DNA from 4 places in the Kocuria sediminis genome. Region 4 is predicted to be linked to each of the others. Evidence: riboswitches for the same ligand, from Rfam matches in the RefSeq annotation. Region 4 holds a riboswitch; each other region holds the start of a gene.

Region 1 (5,311 bases), on a different contig from region 4:
CCCGCCAGGACCGACAGCCCTACCAACCCGACCGCTACGGTGAGCGCTGGGTGCCGGTGCTCATCACCTGGTCCACCCCCACCGAGTACCCGCAGCTGGCCGGCGAGGTCGCTGGGTTGGGCGGCAGCACTTCCATGCAGGTGAACAACAGCGCGTACGCCTATGTCACCGGCCTCATCGCCCTCGACACCCCGGACCTGCAGCAGACGCTGCAACACCCGGGAGGAGCCGACATCGTCCGCGCCGTGATCATGCACGAACTCGCCCACGTTCTCGGCCTGGGCCACGTCGAGGACCCCACCCAGCTCATGTACGGACAGAGCACCGAGCGCAACACCACACTCAGCGCCGGAGACCGGGCCGGGCTGGCCAGGCTCGGCGCCGGCCAATGCGTCCCACAGCTCTAGCTGCACATAAGCCCCGCTGATGCACGGATCTTGGCGTAAGCCGGAAGGGACCGCCCAAGCCAGCACCTCCGCAGGCGGACTTGAGACGAACGGCATCGCCGGATCAAAGAGGATGGCACCTTCCATATCTTCGACACCTGGAAGAACATCACATTTCCGGCGAGGAGAACCTGCACCCCGCCGAAGATGAAAGCGTGCACTCCCAGCACCCCGGCGTCGTTGTGGCCTCCGTCATTGGGGTTCTCCACAAGCGTGGGGCCAGACCGGCAGGGCGTATCTAACTGCGGCTGGAGCTTCCTTCATGTCCGCCGAGCCGATGCACACGGGGTCGCACAAGCCTGGCCGTCCATAAGGGGCCCACCGACGTAAAGTTCCCCACAGACCCGCCGAGTAACGCGACCGGCACGATCCTCAAGAAAGAGCTCCGCACCGTGATGAGCCCATGACCCGCACGAACCTCGCGACCTTGCTCGCCGACCTGCGCCAGGAGGGTGACCTGCTCGAAGAACGGCTGCGGCCGCTGTCCGCGGAGGACTGGGACCTTCCCACGCCGGCGGAGGGGTGGACGATTCGCCACCAGGTCGCCCACCTCACCTGGACGGAGCGGACCGTGCTGACCGCCCTCGAGGAGCCCGAGGTCTTCGCCCGGTTGCGGGAGCGGTTCGCGGCGGAGGCCGACGTCGTCGACCGCGGCGCCCAGGAGGGTGCGGCACGTCCGCCGGCCGAGATCCTGGCGTCCTGGCAGGACAGCCGGCGCCGCGTGCTTGAGCGGCTCGCCGCCGTGCCGGAGGGCGAGCGCATTCCGTGGATCGGCCCGCCCATGGGGGCGCCCATGATGGCCAGCGCACGGATCATGGAGACCTTCGCCCACGGCCAGGACGTCCGCGACGCCCTCGGGGTTCCCCCGGTCGCCTCGCACCGGCTGCGGCACGTCGCGCACCTGGGCGTGGCCACCCGCGACTACGCCTTCCGCCAGCGCCGGCTGGACCCGCCGGCCGAGCCGTTTCGCGTCGAGCTCACCTACGAGGACGAGACCTGGACCTGGGGACCGGCCGAGGCGGCGCAGCGCGTCCACGGCGCGGCCCTGGACTTCGCCCTGCTCGCGACCCGGCGGCGGCACCGCCAGGACGGGAGCCTCGTCGCGGAGGGCCCCGACGCCGACGCCTGGCTGGACATCGTCCAGGCCTTCGCCGGCCGATCGGGCCCGGGGCGGGCGCCGCTGGCGTAGGCCGCATGGAAAGGAAGCGCCGGACCGGGTAGCGGCGAGGTCCCGCGGAGCACCGGATCACGACGACGCTGCGGGTGACACAGCCAGCGGTCGTGACGAGCTCGGCCGAGCGGTGGAGCAGGACACCCACGCCGAGCGGACCGCACTGCCGTCGCACCCGGCGCCGACCCGTCACATGCCGCCGCCGCCCTGGTCCCGGGCACTGCCGAGTCCTAGCGTGAGGGCCACCAGTCGCCACAGCGGCACAACGGCGGCCACCAAAGAGCGGGGACGGCATGAGCACACTTTCGGAGGACCAGGGCAACCGCAGCGTCACCGCGCCGGACGGGCGCCGCCTGGAGTTCCGGCTCACCGGCCCGCCCGGCGGCCTGCCGGTCGTCTTCCACCACGGCGCGCCCAGCGCCGCGGTCCCGTTCGGGCCGCTCGAGCGCGCGGCCGCGGACCGCGGGCTCCAGGTGCTCACCGTCTCGCGTCCCGGCTACGGCGCCTCGGACCCGCTCCCGGAGCAGACGGCCCCCGGCACGGTGGCCGGCGCCGTGGCCGACACCCGGTGCGTCCTGGACGAGCTGGGTGCGGAGGAATTCCTCGCCCTGGGCTGGTCCAGCGGCGGCCCGCGCGCCCTGGCCTGCGGCGCGCTGCTGCCCGGCCGCTGCCGCGCGGTCGCCTCCCTGGCCGGCTACGCCCCGCCGCGCGCCGAGGGACTGGACCCGGTCGCCGGGATGGACGAGGACAGCGCGGCCGAGTTCACCGCCGCCCGGCAGGGACGCCGGGCGCTCGAGGCCTACCTCGCGGAACAGGTGCAGGCCATGACCGCGGCCGCCTCGGCGCCGGATGGCGACGTCGTCGAGCTGCTGCGCGCCATGCTCCCGCCGGTGGACCGGGCGGTGATGACCGGGGACTTCGCCGACTACGTCATGGGCGCGGCCGAGCACTCCCTGCGCCAGGGCATCGTGGGCTGGCGCGACGACGACCTCGCGGTGGACCGCGCGTGGGGCTTCGCCGTGGAGGAGATCGCCGTGCCGACACGGATCTGGCACGGCCGGGAGGACCGCGCCGTCCCGGTGACCCACGGGGAGTGGCTCGCCGCGCACGTGCCGGGCGCCCGGGCGCACCTGCTGGAGCGCGAGGGGCACCTCTCCCTCGTGGCCCGACTCGATCGGGTCCTGGACGACCTGCTCGACGCCGCCGAGGTCGACGAGGACGGGCGATAGGGCCGGCACGCCGGAAGCGTCCGCGAAAAACCGCCCCCCTCCCCCGGGCGGTCATTACTAACGCAATATTTTCTTTTAGCGAATTCCCGTGTGAACCCTGGGGCCCACTAAAAGGTCGTCCTTTCCGCCCCCACCAAGGTGCCGCTCACGCTGGCTGCCTAATGCTCCGCGAAGCATTCCCCGCGGTTTCTCGCGCCATAACGCGCGTGTCACCCCGGACACCCCGCCCCAGGGCAGGGGCGGACTCTCCGGCGGACACGAATGGAACAGAGCCCCAGGTCAAGCCCACTTTTGTCCTGAGATGCGCCTCCTGGAGGATCCCCGTCGGCACCCCTCACCACGCAACTTCGCGCGAGCGCGAAGGCCCACAACCGAATCGCAACAGATTCCGAGACGCGCCCGTGATCAAAACGAGACTTTCTCGTTACTTTTCGATTAGTTTTCTCTCCGTGCCGATTCCCCCACTGATCGGCACCCCCGTGCACATCGCCGAATTCTGCCGGTGCCCGGGGCCCCCTGAACACATCGCTCGGCAGAAGCGGGGGAACCAGAAACGGCCCCTCCCCCGGGACCTAGGGGTTAAGTCGCCAGGGCCTCCACCCTGCGACCGGGTGTCTCCCACCCGCATCCGACAGCTCACCTCGCAGGCAAGAGGGAGGACATCACTCATGCCCATCTTCCACTCCCGCACGCCCCGCCACCGCGCCCAGCGCTCGTTCCCCCTGGGGCGCACGGCGACCCTGGCGGTCGCCGCCGGCGCCATGGCGCTCGGCAGCGTGGCCCCGGCCCAGGCCGCCCCGGCCGCAGCCCCCCAGCAGCTCCTCAGCATCCAGTCCCAGTCCGGCAAGGCTGCGACCATCGCCGCCGCCGCCAGGAGCCAGCTCGGCGTGACGCAGGACTGCACCTCCCTGGTCACCAAGTCCCTGCGCGCGGCCGGGATCAACCACCACGGGTGGCCGGTCTCCTACCTGAACCTCGGCACCCGGGTCTCCGCCGCCCAGGCCCAGCCCGGTGACCTGGTCTACTACGCCAACGGCGGCATGGGCTTCGCCCACATCGCCGTGTACATCGGCGGCGGCAAGGCCGTCCACGGCGGCTGGAACGGCAACCAGACGGTCATCCAGACCGTTAACGTCGGCTCGGGTCCCGTCTACATCCGCGTGCGCTGACCCCAGGCCCGTGAGGGGGAAGTGCGGTTCCCGGCCGTCCCGGCGGGAACCGCACTTCCGCGCTCCACGGGCACAACCTCTGGATGCGGGACACCCCGCGACTGGACCGACGGGGACATCCCTCCGGGACTACTCTTCCCAGACTGATATATGAGTCGTATGCTCAGTGCGGATCCAGCAGTGGATCGATCGCCGACTCGACGAGGAGTGGAACAGCATGCGGCAACTCGCACACCGGCTCGACCGGCTGGGGACCGAAACGGCCTTCAGCGTCGCCCAGGCCGCGGCCGCCTGGAAGGCACAGGGGAACCGCGTGTACCCCTTCCACCTCGGCGACATCAACATCCCGACGGCCCCGCACATCGTCGAGGCCATGAACCGGGCTATCGCCGACGGCTACACGGGCTACTGCCCCGGCCCCGGCATTCCGCAGCTGCGGGAGGCCCTCGCCGAGGACATCGGCTCGCGTCGCGGCATCGGCCTCACCCCCGACAACATCGTCGTGATGCCCGGCGGCAAGCCCGTCATCACGAAGTTCCTGCAGGCGGTCATGAACCCCGGCCAGGAGGTGCTCTACCCGAACCCCGGCTTCCCGATCTACGAGTCGCAGATCGAGTACCTCGGGGGCACGTCCGTGCCGTACCGCTATCTCCCCACGGAGAGCGGCTTCGCGATCGACCTCGACCAGGTGCGCGCCTCGATCACCCCGCACACGGTCGCCATCATCTACAACGACCTGCAGAACCCCATCTCGGCCGAGTCGACGGCGGCCGAGCGCGAGGCCGTCGCGCAGCTTGCCCAGGAGCACAACCTCTGGGTGCTCTCCGACGAGGCCTACTTCGAGACGCGCTACGAGGGGGTCTCGAACTCGATCGCGTCACTGCCCGGCATGGCCGAGCGCACCGTCATCCTCTACACGTTCAGCAAGAAGTTCGCCATGACCGGCTCACGCCTCGGCTGCGCCGTCGCACCGCCCGAGATCGCCAAGGTGCTCAGCACGCTCAACACCAACGACGAGTCGTGCACCACCCACTACGTGCAGTGGGCCGGCATCGAAGCCCTCCGCGGCCCCCAGGAACCCGTGCAGCAGATGCTCGACGTCCTGCGCGAGCGCCGGGACGCCGCCTGTGAGCTGGTGAACGCCACGCCCGGCATGCACGTGGCCGTCCCGCACTCGACGTTCTACCTGTTCCCCGACGTCACCGCCGCCATGGAGCGCATGGGCTGCACCGAAGTCGGCGACTTCGCCACGGCGGCCCTGCAGCAGACCGGCGTGTCCTTCTGCACGCGGGAGCA
Region 2 (5,311 bases), on a different contig from region 4:
CGGGCTGCCGCCCTATCGAAGCGGCCCGCGACGGCCCCCACCCACTGACCCACCGATTTCCCACCCCTCCATAAAGCAAAGGACTGAACCCATGAAGCGTTCGACCACCCTGAGCACTCTGGCCCTGGCCTCTGCCCTGGCCCTGGCCGGCTGCGGCACCAGCGGCGAAGAGACCGCCGGTGAGGCACCGGAGACCACCACATCCGCGGCGGCCGGTACCGGGAGCACGGACACCGCCACGACCACTCCTTCCACGTCCGCCCAGGCGGTCACGGAGGAGCACAACGACGCGGACACGATGTTCGCCCAGATGATGATTCCCCACCACGAGCAGGCCGTTCAGATGAGCGAGGTGATGCTCGCCAAGGACGATCTCGACCCGGACATCGAGGCGTTGGCCAACAAGATCGTCGCCGCCCAAGGCCCGGAGATCGACCAGCTCAAGACCATGCTCGAGACCTGGGGGGAGCCCACCTCGATGGAGTCCGGTGGTATGGAGGGCATGGAGTCCGGTGGTATGGAGGGCATGGACCACGGCTCCGATTCCGGTGCAGGCATGGAGGGCATGATGACCGAGGAGCAGATGCAGGAGTTGGAGGCCGCCGAGGGCACCGAGGCCGCCGAGATGTACCTGACCATGATGACCGCCCACCACCGCGGGGCCATCGACATGGCCCAGGAGGAAGTCGCCGAGGGTCAGAATCCGCAGGCCATCGAGATGGCTCAGAAGGTGATTGAGGACCAGGAAGCGGAGATCCAGGAAATGGAGCGTCTGCTGCAGCAGATCCAGGGCTGATATCTGCGGGTTCGCCTCGATCAGGCCTCCACTGTGCGCCCGGGGCGCACGAGTCGGGGCATCACCGGCCACGGGCGGGGGCCTCATCCATCTGGATGAGGCCCCCGCCCGTGGCCGGTGGCAACCGGTGGGCCATGAGCTCAGTCCTCCGTGAGGCCAGAGCCTCGGTGCTGGCCCGGTTCTTAGCCGCGGCCGGCGAGCCAGGTGCGGAAATCGGCGACCTGGGCCTGCTGGGTGGTGATCCCCGCGGCGGCTGCCACCCGCAGCTGGGCGTGCGGGGCCCGGGACTGCGGCTCCAGGAGCTCGATGATCCCGGCCTGGTGGTGCGGAATCATCTTCTGCACGAAGGCGACATCGAAGTCCTCACCGGCCTCCACGGCCGAGAGTTCCTCGATCATCGTCTGGGTTTCCTCCTCCAGGACCTTCATCTCTTCCTGGGCTTCCTCGGGGGCTTGGGCCATGGCCTCCTCGGGAGTCAGCCCGTACCACTCCTCCAACCACCGGGTGAACTGGTCGATCTGGTGCTGCTGGTTGGCGATGATGTTCTCCGCGTGCGTGCGGATGTCCGGGCTGACCCCGCGCTCGAGCTCCAGTTCGGACATCTCGATCGCGGCCTGGTGATGCGGAATGATTTCGGCCAGGAACGTGATTTCCAGCTGCTCGCCCTCCAGCCCGGCCAGGGTCTCACCGAAGTCGTAGGCGGTCGGGGAGGTCGGATCCGGCTGGAGCATCTCCACCGTGGACGGGTCCTGGGCGGGGGACGCGACCGGGGTACTCCCCGGCCCGTGGGCCAGGGCCGGAGCGGTGGCCCCGCCCAGCAGGGCGGTCGCAAGAACAACGGTGGAGGCGGCGGCCGTAGTGCGGCGGCCAAGGAACTGGGTGGAACGCATGATGATGTCTCTTTTCCACGATGAAGAAGCTCGACCCCGATGTGCCGGCCTCGGCAATCCGCCCGTGCCCGACGTGCGCCCAAGCCGCGCGGGTAGAGCTGTACTGAACAGGGAGCGGGGGAAGAGGAAACCCGCCTCCGGGCGGGCCCGATCAGCCCATCAGGATCCTCTTTCACCGACGGAGACCCGTCACGGGTATCCGCCGGTCAGCGTCTGAGCCTGCAGAAAAGGCCAAGTTCCCGCGGAAGCCGCTCTCCACGGAACCCCCGGTAGGGGGCCATCACCCAGGCGGCGGGTGCGTCATGGCGGTGGCCCCCTCCGCAGAGGAGATCCGGCCCGTGACGCCGATCCCGGTGGCCACGGGTGTCCTCACCGCCCCCGCCGCCCGGGTGATGGGTCTGTGGGAGGCGAGACTCAGCCCAGGGAGGCGACCAGTTCGGCGCAGGCGGCCTCGCACCGCCGGCAGGCCTCGGCACAAATCCGGCAGTGCTCGTGCATGGACGCGTGCTGCTCGCACTCATCTGCACACGCCTTGCAGGCCATCTGGCAGGCCTTGATCGCATCCAAGGTGATGTTCGCGTCGTAGCCGGTGTGCCGCGAGAGCACACGTCCGGTGGCCTCGCACAGGTCCGCGCAGTCGAGGTTGGTGCGGATGCACTTGGTCAGCTCGGCGACCATGTCCTCGGACAGGCAGGCATCCGCGCAGGCGGTACAGGTCTGGGCGCACTGGAAACAGGCCTGGATACAGGCGGCCAGCTTCCCCTTGTCCACCCCGCCGAGGTCCTTCGGGTAGGCCTCCAGCATCGCACTCACGTGATGGGTCATGGCTTGCTCCTTCGTCGGCTTCCTCGAGGAGACGAACCAGCCGGAACCAGCCCGCCATACCATCGACAGTAAACTGCCTTTTCCGTGTGGCGCGCCCCAAATTCTTGAAGATTTGATGAAGATCCAGGCCACAGTGGCGCACAGCGCTACTCCCTCGGGCGGCCTTCTCCGCCGGGGATCCGGGCAATTATGGAGTTTTCATGAAGAAATCGCGCTGCGCGGCCCAGAACGGCATCCCCGAAACTTCTCAATCTGAAGGAAAGCTCAAGGAATCCTCAAAGTCTTCTCCGTGCCACCCCTCGTGATACTGAAGGCCGCCCACGACCCAAAACCCCCTCGCCCTGGGGGGTGGTGTCCATGCAGGGCCGTGCACTGACGCCATTTCCCCTAGTCACACGGCATTGGATGCGACGCCAGTCGTGATGCGGAGCCACAGGAGCGACGAACCCACGGCTTCTGGGCCGGGCCTTTTCAGAGTCGGCAGCCAAAGCTTTCAGACCCGGCCGAAGAAAGAATCCGGGCCGTGATCTAAACGTGACACTTTCGTTATGAGTGGGCTACTGTCCACTGCGTGCCGCTGATTGATCCGGTCGGCGCCCTCGTGCACATCGCCGAATTCTGCCGGTGCTCGGGGTTCCTGAAGAGAAATCGCTTGGCAGAAGCGGGGGAACCATTTTCGGTCCTGGGGTCCGGGACCTAGGGGTTAAGTCACCCGGAACGCATGCGTCCGGGGCGGCCGGGTGTCTCCCACCCGCATCCGACAGCTCACCTCGTAGGCAAAGGGAGGAACACACCCCATGACCATTTTTAAGCGCCGTACTGCCCGCCACCGCGCCGAGACCACCTCGCCCCTGGTGCGTACCACCACGGTCGCGGCTGCCGCAGGTGCGGCAGTGATCGGCTCCATCGCCCCGGCTCAGGCCTACGCCGAGGTCCCGACGGACACCGCCACTGCCTACTCGGCCCCCGCGTCCGCTCTGGCGGCCTACTCTTCGACAGCCCCCCGGGCCGTCGTTGCCCCCCAGGCCGTCTCCCCCCAGGCCTCGGCGGCTCCTGAGCAGAGCGCTTCGACCGCGACGGTGTCCACCCAGTCGACGGATATCACCGAGATCACCGGCGCGTCCGGGATTGTGGGCACCGCGATGCAGGGCGCCGGCACCGGCTACGTCTGGGGCGGGACCGCCTTCGGCGCCTGGGACTGCTCCGGATTCACGAAGTGGGCCTACGCCCAGAACGGCATCGAGATCCCCCGCACCAGCTTCCAGCAGATCGCCGCGGCCACCCCCACGACCAACCCGCAGCCCGGAGACCTCGTCTCCCAGAACGGCGGGGCCCACATCGGCATCTACATCGGCGGGGGCAAAATGATCTCCGCCCTGAACCCCGCCCAGGGCACCTTCGTCCACTCCGTCAACGCCATGCCGGTGGACGGGTACTACACCTACCGCTGACCCGGTGCGCCCTCCGCAACGGCCTGAGTCGCTGCGGAGGGCCCCGGTCGTTGCAGCTGCTGATCCAGGGAATTCCTGCCTCGCGAGTGAGTTTTTCCTCCCCTGCAGACACCCCACCGTTCCTCCACTTCTCCGCCGTGCGCGGTGCTCCTGATCCGGGGCCCGCTCTGCCGGACCCCGCGACATCTTGCGCCCCCGAGCGGGGTGCTCCGTGCTGTCACCGCACCGTTCCGGCAGATCCGCCCGGCCCGCCAGAAAGCCTGCACAACTCCTCATGACTCGTGACCTGACCTCCCCCAACGGCATCACCTCCCTCCTCACCGGCAAGGCCCGCACCGTGGCCGCCGTCGCCGCCTTCTCCGGCCTGGCCCTGGCCACCACCGTCTCGGTGCAGGCCACCCCGGCCCCGGATGCCTCCGCTGAGGCTCCGCTGTCGGCCGTCGCTGCCGCCACCCCCACCGCAGCGCCCACCCCGTCCCTGGAGCCGGTCGCCCACGTGACCACAGCCGAGAAGCAGACCGACCAGAAGACCGAGCAGAAGAAGGCCGAGCATAAGAAGACCGAGCAGAAGCTCGATGTTCCGGCCGTTGTGGCACCCGGTGGGGCCGTTCCGGCGCCGGCCGCCACGCCCGTTTCGGCCAACGCACCGGCCAACACACTCGCCGCGAAGCCAGTTGTCCAAGAAGCAGCTATTCAAGAACCAGTCGTCCAGACGGTCCCGGAGCCTGTCACCGAGCCTGCCCCGGTGGCGGTTCCCGCCCGGGAACCAGCCGCGCAGGCTGGCCCGAGGACCGCCGTCGCTTCTGCCCCAAAGCCAGCTACGCCGGCCGCTCCGTCCGCTGAGCGCACGGTCACCTCGCTGAGCTCGCCCTCCGGCAAGAGCGCGACCATCGCCTCCGCTGCCATGGGACAACTAGGCACCGGTCAAGACTGCACCGCAGCGGTGAGCAACGCCCTGCGGGCGGCCGGGATCAACTTCCGCGGGTGGCCGGCTGATTACTTCACGCTCGGCACCCGGGTCTCCGCCGGCCAGGCCCAGCCCGGCGATCTCGTCTACTACGCCGATGGCGGCATGGGCACAGCCCACATCGGCGTCTACATCGGCGGCGGCAAGGCCGTCCACGGCGGCTGGAACGGTGGCAGCACCGTCGTCGACAGCGTCAACGTGGGCACCGGCCCGGTCTACATCCGCGTGCGCTGACCGCACGCAAACACCGATTCCGGGTGCGCGGTTCCTGGCCGGCCAGACAGGTTCCGCGCCCCCGGGATCCACGCCTGGGGGCACTTTTAGGTATCAAGGCAGCCGGCCGTTGTCGTGCCGGCATCCCGGGTGCATCCCACTGGAGTTG
Region 3 (5,311 bases), on a different contig from region 4:
CGCCTGCTGCTGTGGACGCAGACGGCCATGGCCGCGCTCGCGGCGGGACTGGGCGCGGTCGTGCTGTCCGGGGTGGCGAGCCTGGGGCTCGTCTACGCCTTCGCCCTGGCCCTCGGCGTCGCCTCCACCCTGGACGCCCCCGTGCGCCAGACCTTCGTCTCGGAGATGGTCGACGACGACTACCTCTCCAACGCCGTGGCCCTGAACTCCACCTCGTTCAACGCGGCCCGGATGATCGGTCCCGCCGCCGCCGGCGTGCTCGTGGCGACGATCGGGTCCGGGTGGGTGTTCCTGCTCAACACGCTGACCTTCGGCGCCATGCTCGCCGCGATCCTCGCCATCCGTTCCGAGGAGCTGCGCGGGATGCCGCGCTCCGGGCGGGGGCGCGGGCAGATCCGGGAGGGGCTGGCCTACGTCGGCGGCCGTCCCGACATCGTGGCGGTGCTGGTGACGATCTTCCTCATCGGCACCTTCGGGCTGAACTTCGCCGTGTTCCTGGCCGCCATGGCCGGTCCTGAGTTCGGCCGCGGACCGGAGACCTTCGGGGTGCTCAACTCGATCCTCGCCGTGGGCACGGTGGCGGGCGCCCTGCTCTCGGCCCGCCGGCGCAGCGCCCGGCTGCGCTACGTCTACGGCGGCAGCGCCGTCTTCGCGCTCAGCTGCCTCGGGGCGGCCACGGCGCCCACCCTGACGGTGTTCGCGCTGTGGCTGGTCCCGTGCGGGCTGTCCTCCCTGACGATCATGACCACCGCCAACGCCTACGTGCAGTCGACCACCTCCCCGGTGATGCGCGGCCGGGTGATGAGCCTCTACATGGCCATCTTCATGGGCGGCACCCCGATCGGGGCGCCCGTGGTCGGGTGGATCACGGACGCCCTCGGGGCGCGGTGGGGCATGGGCGTGGCCGTGGCCGCCGGGCTCGGCGGGGCCCTGGTCGGCGCCCTGTTCTGGCTGCGGCTGCGCGCCCAGGGCCCCGCCACCGGGGCGGCGTCCTCGGGGGGAGCCCCCTAGCGTCCGCCGCCCGCCGCGCGCAGCCCGTCGACGACGTGGTCCACGCAGGCCAGCAGCCGCGCCACGTCGTCGGGCTCGATCGACACGAACGTGGCGATCCGCAGCTGGTTGCGCCCCAGCTTGCGGTAGGGCTCCACGTCCACCACGCCGTGGGCGCGCAGCACGGCGGCCACGGCGGCGGCGTCCACGGTCGAGTCGAAGTCCACCGTGGTGATCACCGTGGAGCGGTCCTGCGGGCGGGGCACGAAGGGGGCGGCGAAGGGGGAGGCCTCGGCCCAGGCGTAGACCAGGTCGGAGGACTCCTTCGTGCGGGCCGCCGCCCAGGCCATGCCGCCCCGGTCGTTGAGCCAGCGCAGCTGCTCGTCGAGCATCACGAGCGTGGCCAGCGCGGGGGTGTTGTAGGTCTGGTCCTTGCGCGAGTTCTCCAGGGCCGCGGTCAGCTTCAGGAAGTCGGGGACCCAGCGGCCCGAGGCGCCGATCCGCTCGATCCGCTCGATCGCGGCGGGGGAGAAGGCCCCCAGCCACAGCCCGCCGTCGGAGCCGAGGTTCTTCTGCGGGGAGAAGTAGTAGACGTCCGCCGCGGAGAGGTCCGCGGCCATTCCGCCCGCGGCCGAGGTGGCGTCGACCAGCACCAGCGCCTCGTCCGCGATGCCGGCGGGCCGCACCACGGGGGCGGCCACCCCGGTGGAGGTCTCGTTCTGGGGCCACGCGTAGACGTCCACGCCGTCCTCGGCCCGCGGCTCCGGCCGGGTGCCGGGCAGGGACTCCAGCACCGAGGAGGCCTCCAGGAACGGCGCGGCGCCGGTGGCCTGGGCGAACTTGGCGCCGAACTCGCCGAACACCAGGTGCTGGGCCTTCCGCTCGACCAGCCCGAAGACGGCGGCGTCCCAGAAGGCGGTGGCCCCGCCGAGCCCGAGCAGGACCTCGTGCCCCTCGGGGAGACCGAGGAACTGCGCCAGGCCCTCGCGCACCGAGCCCACGAGCTGCCGGACCGGTGCCTGCCGGTGGGAGGTCCCGAGCATCCCCGCCCCGGCCCGGGCGACGGCGTCGACCTGCTCCGGGCGGACCTTGGAGGGCCCGGCGCCGAACCGGCCGTCGGCGGGCAGCAGGTGCTGGGGGATGGTGACGTGTGCGGACAACGGGTGCTCCCTCATGACGGACGTGCGGCGGGCGGCGGGCGCGGCGGCCGCGCAGGGGCGTGCGCGGCGGGGCCCCGGCCCATTCTGCCCCACCCGGGACCGCCCCCCGCCGCCGGGGCGCGGTCCCCTCCGCGCCGGGGGCACGCGGACTAAGCTCGTGCGGGAAGACCGGACCGGGCGGGATCCCCGGGGACGGACGGCCGGACGAAGGATGACTGAGGCATGAGCGATCTGATCGACACGACGGAGATGTACCTGCGGACCGTGCTCGAGCTCGAGGAGGAGGGCATCACGCCCATGCGGGCGCGCATCGTCGAGCGCCTCGACCACTCCGGGCCGACCGTCTCGCAGACGGTGTCCCGGATGGAGCGCGACGGACTGCTGACGGTGGGATCCGACCGCTCCCTGGTGCTCACCGAGCTGGGCCGCGAACGAGCGGTGCAGGTGATGCGCAAGCACCGTCTGGCGGAGCGGCTGCTGGCCGACGTCATCGGACTGGACCTGGCTCAGGTCCACGACGAGGCGTGCCGCTGGGAGCACGTGATGAGCGAGCAGGTCGAGCGGCGCCTGGTGGACTTGCTGCACAGCCCCCGCTACTCCCCGTACGGCACGCCGATCCCGGGTCTGGCCGCACTGGGCGTCGGGGACAGCCCGACGGCGGCGGGGCACCCCTCCCTGCTCGAGGCCGCCCGCGCGGATCCGGAGGGGACGCACACCGTGGCGCTGCTGCCGGAGGTCGTGCAGGCCGACGCCGCGCTGCTGGGCGTGCTGAGCGACGTGGGCGTGCTCACCGGGGCCGTGGTCCGGGCCCGCGTGGAGGGCCAGCGGGTGCGGATCGAGGTGGCCGAGACCGGCCGGTCCGCGGAGATCGACCTGCGCACGGCCGGGGCCATCCGGGTCCTCGCCGCCTGAGCGCGCACCCGGCCGTCCCCCTGCGCGGGACCCGTCGCAGGGCACGTCGCGGGGTCCGGCCCGAGACCCGACCACCCTTGTGGGGACGTTCACAAGGCACTTTCGGCCAGTCCGGCCGGATGACGCCCCGTCCGCGGTGAACGCCCTGGTGAGCGGCCGTGTCCGGGGTGCCCTGACCCTCGCTCCACCGTGCGCCGGCGCATCGCACTGATAGCGGAGGGCGACACAATCCGCGGGTTTCCATTCCCTGTGCGATGCAATTCCGTGATCGTTCGTGATCAAAACGTGACACTTCCGTAACCGGTCATGTATTGTTCAACGCGTGCCGATCACTGGTCGGATCGGCGCCCTCGTGCACATCGCCGAATTCTGCCGGTGCCCGGGGCCCATGCACAGAAACTGCTTGGCAGAAGCGGGGGAACCATTTCCGGTCCCGATGATCCGGGGCCTTGGGGTTAAGTCGCCGGAGCGCACGCGCTCCGCGGCCGGGTGTCTCCCACCCGAATCCGACAGCTCACCTCGTAGGCAAAGGGAGGAACACACCCATGGCTATTTTCAAGCAGAACACTGCCCGCCACCGCGCCGAGACCACCTCTCACGCCGTGCGCAACACCACGATCGCCGCCGCAGCCGGCGCCGCGATCGTCGGCTCCATCGCCCCGGCCCAGGCCTACGCCGAGATCCCCGCGTCCTCCGGCGCCGCCTACTCGGCCCCGGCCCCGGCCGCCGCCTCGCTGGCTTCCTACACCTACGAGGCCCCCGTCGCCGCGCAGCCCGCGGCCCCGGCCTACCAGGCCCCCGCCCCCGCCGCGCAGCCGGCCGCCTCCACCGCCAGCGTGACCCCGCAGTCCAACGCCACGAGCGAGATCCCCGCGGCCGCCGGCGGCATCGTGGGCACCGCCCAGCAGGGCATCGGCTCCGGCTACGTCTACGGCGGCACCGCCTTCGGCGCCTGGGACTGCTCCGGCTTCACCCAGTGGGTCTTCGCCCAGAACGGCATCGACCTGCCCCGCACCACCTGGGCCCAGTTCGCCGCCGGCACCCCGGTGTCCACCCCGCAGCCCGGCGACCTCGTCTCCCAGAACGGCGGCGGTCACGTGGGCATCTACATCGGCGGCGGCAAGATGATCTCCGCGCTGAACCCGTCGCAGGGCACGCAGATCCACTCCGTCAACGCGATGCAGCTCGACGGCTACTACCGGATCGGCTGATCCGGCTCGTCCCCCGCGGCAGCCTCAGGGTCGCCGCGGGGGACACCCGGTCCTCCCCGGACCACCGCGACCCGCACTCCCGGGTCCGCCCCGCACCCCCGTCTCCTCGGGTGCTGTGCGCCCCGTCCCCCCGGACATCCCTCCTCCATTCCCCCGCCGTGCGCGGCCTTCCGCATCCGGAACGCCGCGCTGCCGGAGATCGCATCACCCCGCGCGCCCCCGCGCGGGGTGATCCGTGCTGTCACCGCAGTCTCCCGGCAGGTTCGCCCGGCCCTCCAGAAAGCCTGCTGAATCCCCCCATGACTCGTGACCTGAACTCCTCGACCGGCATCGGCTCCCTCCTCTCGGGCAAGGCCCGCACCGTGGCCGCCGTCGCCGCCTTCTCCGGCCTGGCGCTGGCCACCACCGTCTCCGCCCAGGAGGCACCGGCCCAGGAGGCCGCCGCCGACGCCCCGCTGTCCGCCGTGGCCGCTGCGACCCCCTCCGCCGCCCCCACCGTCTCCCTCGAGCCGGCCGCCCACATGACGAAGGCCCAGAAGGCGTCCGAGCAGAAGGCGGAGCAGAAGGCCGCGAAGAAGGCGGAGCAGAAGACGGCGGAGCCGGAGACCCGTGCGACCGTCCAGCAGCAGGCGGGGACGCCGACCGCGCAGCCGGTCGTCACCCCGGCCCCGCAGCCGGCCGCCCCCGCGATCCAGGCGGCTCCTGTCGTGGCGCAGGCGGCGCCGGCGCCGAAGCCGGTGGCCGCCCCGAAGCCTGCCCCGGCCCCGCAGTCGGCCGCGCCGGCCGCCCCCGCCGTGCAGGCCGCCCCCGCCGTGCAGGCCGCCCCGAAGCCGGCCCCGAAGCCGGCTCCGGCACCGAAGCCTGCCGTGCAGGCGGCCCCGGCGGCCGAGCGCACGGTCACCCCGCAGAGCTCCGCCTCCGGCAAGGGCGCCACCATCTCCTCGGCCGCCCTGGGCCAGATCGGCGTCGGCCAGGACTGCACCGCCCTGGTCACCAACGCCCTGCGCGCCGCCGGCATCAACCACCACGGCTGGCCGG
Region 4 (5,311 bases):
AGCAAGGCCCCCAGCACCACGACCAGGGCGCTGTTGTGCACCACCTCGACCACCGGCAGGCCCCAGCGCACCAGTGCCCCCGGATCAGCGGCCAAACGCGCAGCCCCCGAGCCGCTGTAGAGCATCGCCAGGGCCAACACCACCAAGGCCACGATCAAGGCAGCAGCGATCTGCCACGGCCTCACCCTGTGATCGCCCGGCCTGCCCGGCCCGGTGTGCCTCTGCCCGGTGTGCTCGGGCGTTGTCGTACTCATCAGCTGCTCTCTTCCACCCGCCTGTGGGCGACGGGACAAGTTGCCTCCATTCTCCCTGGCTGATGCCCCGGTCAAACCCCCAATGACCGGAGACGGTGGTCAGCGCCTGCTGGTGCTGCCGCTGTGATGCTCAGCTCCCAGCGACAAGCGGGCGTTGCCGGGCCCCTCAAGAACCAGCTCAACGGCCTGATCCGGCAACTCATAAACCAGCTCCGCCTGCAGGATCTCGCCCTGCTGCAGGGACACCGGGCCCGTGGACGCCCACGCCAGCTGTGACTGGCGCCCGCCCAACCGTTCCACCGCATAATCCTCGGCATTGAACTCGAGGCCCCCCGGTTCCATCACGGTGATCTCCAGCAGGACCTGCACACGGTGACTGCCCTCGGCCACTGGTCCGATGAGTTCGGGAGGCACCTCACCCGGTTGCGGACCAACCTGCGCATAGGGCAGCACACCATTGATGCGCGCCAGTCCACCAGGCACAGAGCCGGAGGCTCCCAGCATGGTGCTCGGTGCCTCCTCGGCGGCCACCCCACGGGCGAGCACCGCAAAGAGAACCAACAGACAGGCCGCCGGCATCATCCAGCGCCACCGGCTGCGAGGACGCTGTGCGACGGACGGGCCCTTGATTGTCACGGAGGTGGTCATGACACCACAGTGAGGAGCCAACCCTGGAGAAACGTTGCCACGACATCCGCCAGTACACGACGCCAACCGGGACCTCGTCTTCCTGCGCGCCTTGGATCCCGTGTCCTCGACGCCCCACCGGTAGGCCGGGGGCCCTATTTCAGGAGTTCCTCTCGCTTTGGGGAATGCGCTGCAGCCGGCCGAGGCCGGGCAGGAACCGGCCGACACCAGCGGCGTAGGAGCCGTAGTCCTGGGGATGGGTGGCCAGCAGGTAGGGCTCTTCGACGAGACGGACCTGAAGTTCGACGGCCAGCAGCAGGCACAGCCACGCTGCTGCACTCACCACGGTGGGCACCAGGAGGGTCAGTCCCAGCAAGGTGGTGAGCATCGCGGTGAAGACGGGGTTGCGGATCACCGCGAAAACTTCGGTGGTCACCAGTTCGGTGCGTTCGGCGGCGTCCACCCCGATCCGCCAGGAAGCGCCCATGCCGGCCTGGGAGACCAGCACACCGACGAACCCCCCGACGGTGATGACCAGACCGGCCCACGCGATGACCTCCGGCAACCGGGGTGCGGTCACGGAGCCGGTGAGCGCCAGCGAGGGGCCGGCCGCACCGAGGACCAAGGCCACGGCGAACAGAACCCCGCCCCACCACTCCGCCGTCCCCGGTGCCCCGCTGATGCCCCGGAAACCAGTGGAGCCGGTGCGGGCCCGGTGGATCCAGGACCGCACCCCGAACGCGGCCACCAGACCGGTCAGGTACAGGCCCAGCGCGAGGGCCGGGGCCAAGTCAGTCATCATCGTCGTCCTCCTCGATTGGACGGGCCCGTCCAGGCCTTCCAGCTTTCAAGAGCGGTGCCGGCCAGGGCGGCACAAGTGAACTCAACAACGGCCTGGGGCCCAACCGTGCCGGTGAGCCGGTAACGCCCCGTGGAGCCATGACACTGACAGTACATAGGTTCGTGTACCTTTGGGGCATGAGCACGGTGACCCTCACACATGCCTCGGCCCTGTCCCGGCTGGGTAATGCCCTCTCGGATGCGACGCGCACCCAGGTCCTGCTGGCCCTGCGCGAAGGACCGGCCCGGCCCTCGGAGCTGGCTCAATCCCTTGGTGTCTCCAAGCAGGTGATGTCCAATCAGCTGGCCTGCCTGCGTGGCTGCGGGCTGGTGGCCTCTACCCCGGAAGGGCGTAGCACCTGGTACTCCCTGGCCGATCCCCGCCTGGGCGAGGCCCTGGGGGACCTGCTGGAGCTGGTCATCACCGTGGACCCGACCTGCTGCTCCCCGGAAGGATGCACCTGCGCATGACCTCTCTGACCCTGGGTCCTAAGCCCGTCACCGATGCCCGCCGAGCGGTGCTGCACCGGCGGGTGCGCTGGATCGTGGCCGGCACCATCACCTACAACGTGCTCGAGGCGATCATCGCGATCACCGCCGGGCGCATTGCGTCCTCCTCGGCACTGATCGGGTTCGGCCTGGACTCCATCGTCGAGGTCCTCTCGGCGGCCGCGGTGGCCTGGCAGTTCGCCGCCCCCGACCCGCACCGCCGGGAGAAGATGGCCATGCGGGTGATCGCCCTCTCCTTCTTCGGGCTGGCCACCTTCGTCACCATCGACGCGATCCGCACCCTGGCCGGGGCCGCCGAACCCGAGCACTCCCCGGTGGGGATCGTGCTGGCGGCCGTGAGCCTGGTGATCATGCCGTTCCTGTCCTGGTTCGAACGCCGCACCGGCCGGGAACTGGGCTCGGCTTCGGCGGTGGCCGACTCGAAGCAGACCTTGCTGTGCACCTACCTCTCGGCCGTGCTCCTGGTGGGCCTGGTGCTCAACAGCACCCTGGGCTGGTCCTGGGCCGATCCGCTGGCTGCCCTGGTGATCGCCGCCGTGGCCGTGAAGGAAGGGCTGGAAGCTTGGCGCGGGGATGCCTGCTGCGCCCCGATCTCGGTCCTCACTGCCGAAGACAGCACACGTGACAGCGACGGCTGTGGCGGATGCGGGGCCACCTGCACCTGCTGCGCCCACTGAAATTCAGCCCGCACGCACCGGCACCGCGTGACAGGCGCCGGTGCGTGCGGCTTCTCAGATGCCCGGGTAGGCGGGAATCGCGGCGGACAGCGCGCAATCCTCCGATGAGCAGAAGCGGGCCCTACGCGCCGGTAGCCCGATTGGGGCTTCGGTGGGCATTTCTCCGGCCACCATGCTGATCATCGCCCCACCGGTCACCACCAGGACCGACAGAGCCAGGGCGTCCGCGGCCTGGTGCAGGGTGAAGTAACCCAGGGTGGGCCCGAGCAGGATCAGGACGGCGAAGCCTAGAGCCAGCAGGCCCCGGCGGCGCCGGGTGATGTGTGCCCGGCGAACCCGTGGCGATGCTAGGAGCACCACTGAGTACGCGCCTCCTCAGGCCCTCCCATAATTTCCAGGAAATTCACAGAAGAAATTCGATAAAACTCTAGGGATTTATCAAATCTTGATCTTCTTCTTCATGATCTCTATACATTCTCGAATCCGACTGTGATTGTTTCGTGATCATCTTGTACTCTTCGGTGCGTGCCGACCGCTGATCCTGTCGGCGCCCTCGTGCACATCGCCGAATTCTGCCGGTGCCCGGGGCCCATGCACAGAAACTGCTTGGCAGAAGCGGGGGAACCATTTCCGGTCCCGATGATCCGGGGCCTTGGGGTTAAGCCGTTCAGAGCGCACGCGCTCCGCGGCCGGGTGTCTCCCACCCGAATCCGACAGCTCACCTCGTAGGCAAAGGGAGGAACACACCCATGGCTATTTTCAAGCAGAACACTGCCCGCCACCGCGCCGAGACCACCTCTCACGCCGTGCGCAACACCACGATCGCCGCCGCCGCCGGCGCCGCGATCGTCGGCTCCATCGCCCCGGCCCAGGCCTACGCCGAGATCCCCGCCGCCAGTGGAACTTCCTATGCGGCTCCGGCCTCCGCGATGGCCGACCTGGCCTCCTACACCTATCAGGCCCCCGCTGCGCAGGCCCCGACCGTTCAGGCTGCCTCGTCCGTGAGCCCGCAGTCCACCACCACGACCGCGATTACCCCGGCCGCCGGCGGGATCGTCGGCACCGCCCAGCAGGGCGTGGGGGGCGGCTACGTCTGGGGTGGAACCTCGTTCGGCGCCTGGGACTGCTCCGGCTTCACCCAGTGGGTTTACGCCCAGAACGGCATCGACCTGCCCCGCACGAGCTTCCAGCAGATCGCCGCCGCCACGCCGACCACCACTCCGCAGCCTGGTGACCTGGTGTCCCAGAACGGCGGCAACCACATCGGCATCTACATCGGCGGCGGCAAGATGATCTCGGCGCTGAACCCGACCCAGGGGACCTTCGTTCACTCCGTCAACGCCATGGCCCTCGACGGGTACTACACCTACCGCTGAGTCTCGCCACAACGCCGGTGGCCACGCCTCCTGAAGCCATTCCCCCAGTGCGGGGTGCCTCGAAAGCACCAACACCTGAAAGCCTTTCAAGGTACCCCGCGCCAGTGGTCGGAGCCACGAACAGCAGCGTCACGGTCCTGCCGTGGCGTGAGTCGGTGGCCAACGGACGGGGCAGGAGGCGACCTTGCCGGCCGACCCATAGGGCACCCGCGGCCACGCCTGCACTCCCGCTGAACTGGATTGGCCCCCTCCTGCCACGCAGGGGCGACGCTGCGGCAGGACGACCCGCCGGGGGCGCGGTGCGCGATCGGGGAACGGGGATGCCGCAGTGGCGGACGGCATCCCCGTCCGCCCATACCGTAGGAACGCAAGCTGGACGTTGCCCGGGCCTCGTTCGACCCCCATCCCGTTTGATACAGATTCTGCTGTACGGTTATGGCATGAGGATCTTGTCCCCGGTCGAGGTGATGTCCCGGTTCGGCAAAGCACTGGCCGATCCCACTCGGGCCGCGGTGCTCTTGCAGCTGCAGCAGGGCCCGGCGGTGCCCTCGGAGCTGGCGGCTCGGATCGGGGTGAGTCGCCAGATCCTGTCCAATCATCTGGCCTGCTTGCGTGACTGCGGGTTGGTCGTGGGCGTGCCGATCGGGCGCAATGTGCGCTATGAGCTCTCGGACCCGAAGCTGGCTCATGCCCTAGAGGACCTGCTGGGCACCATCCTCACCGTCGAGGCGGTGTGCCGGTGCGGCACCCCTGAGTGCACCGCCGAGGACCTTGCTGATGACGCCACCGTCCAGGAGGTCCCGGCATGAGCGGGGAACACCACCACGCCCATGCCGCCACCGGGCGGCGGGGCAAGCTGGCGGTGGTCTTCCTCATCACCGCCACGATCATGGTCGCCGAGATCATCGGTGCTATGATCTCGGGCAGTCTGGCGCTGCTGGCCGATGCCGGGCACATGTTCACCGACTCGGCCGGATTGCTGATCGCTTTCATCGCCGCGACCCTGGCGCTGAAGCCGGCCACGGAC

Evidence for each region. Region 4 has a riboswitch for cyclic di-AMP ahead of GMA12_RS16350 (C40 family peptidase). Riboswitches for the same ligand answer to the same signal wherever they lie in the genome.
Region 1: it holds a riboswitch for cyclic di-AMP, as region 4 does, so the genes downstream of both, GMA12_RS09805 (NlpC/P60 family protein) here and GMA12_RS16350 (C40 family peptidase) in region 4, are expected to answer to the same signal.
Region 2: it holds a riboswitch for cyclic di-AMP, as region 4 does, so the genes downstream of both, GMA12_RS17250 (C40 family peptidase) here and GMA12_RS16350 (C40 family peptidase) in region 4, are expected to answer to the same signal.
Region 3: it holds a riboswitch for cyclic di-AMP, as region 4 does, so the genes downstream of both, GMA12_RS05420 (C40 family peptidase) here and GMA12_RS16350 (C40 family peptidase) in region 4, are expected to answer to the same signal.

The regions. Positions count from the first base shown of each region.
Region 1 is NZ_WOGU01000007.1:91,989-97,299, forward strand. It holds gene GMA12_RS09790 (matrixin family metalloprotease) at 1-407, shown strand, start outside; gene GMA12_RS09795 (TIGR03084 family metal-binding protein) at 850-1,635, shown strand; gene GMA12_RS09800 (alpha/beta fold hydrolase) at 1,911-2,846, shown strand; cyclic di-AMP (ydaO/yuaA leader) riboswitch at 3,324-3,509, shown strand; gene GMA12_RS09805 (NlpC/P60 family protein) at 3,515-4,015, shown strand; gene GMA12_RS09810 (pyridoxal phosphate-dependent aminotransferase) at 4,233-5,311, shown strand, end outside.
Region 2 is NZ_WOGU01000022.1:15,989-21,299, forward strand. It holds gene GMA12_RS17230 (copper-translocating P-type ATPase) at 1-48, shown strand, start outside; gene GMA12_RS17235 (DUF305 domain-containing protein) at 92-796, shown strand; gene GMA12_RS17240 (DUF305 domain-containing protein) at 979-1,686, opposite strand; gene GMA12_RS17245 (four-helix bundle copper-binding protein) at 2,101-2,511, opposite strand; cyclic di-AMP (ydaO/yuaA leader) riboswitch at 3,111-3,302, shown strand; gene GMA12_RS17250 (C40 family peptidase) at 3,309-3,962, shown strand; gene GMA12_RS17255 (C40 family peptidase) at 4,237-5,163, shown strand.
Region 3 is NZ_WOGU01000003.1:246,417-251,727, reverse strand. It holds gene GMA12_RS05435 (MFS transporter) at 1-1,011, shown strand, start outside; gene serC (phosphoserine transaminase) at 1,008-2,150, opposite strand; gene GMA12_RS05425 (metal-dependent transcriptional regulator) at 2,373-3,062, shown strand; cyclic di-AMP (ydaO/yuaA leader) riboswitch at 3,413-3,602, shown strand; gene GMA12_RS05420 (C40 family peptidase) at 3,608-4,273, shown strand; gene GMA12_RS05415 (C40 family peptidase) at 4,573-5,311, shown strand, end outside.
Region 4 is NZ_WOGU01000017.1:42,725-48,035, reverse strand. It holds partial or broken gene GMA12_RS19085 (CopD family protein) at 1-254, opposite strand, end outside; gene GMA12_RS16375 (hypothetical protein) at 354-902, opposite strand; gene GMA12_RS16370 (methyltransferase family protein) at 1,042-1,683, opposite strand; gene GMA12_RS16365 (ArsR/SmtB family transcription factor) at 1,860-2,192, shown strand; gene GMA12_RS16360 (cation efflux transmembrane domain-containing protein) at 2,189-2,908, shown strand; gene GMA12_RS16355 (hypothetical protein) at 2,963-3,268, opposite strand; cyclic di-AMP (ydaO/yuaA leader) riboswitch at 3,462-3,652, shown strand; gene GMA12_RS16350 (C40 family peptidase) at 3,658-4,284, shown strand; gene GMA12_RS16345 (ArsR/SmtB family transcription factor) at 4,725-5,093, shown strand; gene GMA12_RS16340 (cation diffusion facilitator family transporter) at 5,090-5,311, shown strand, end outside.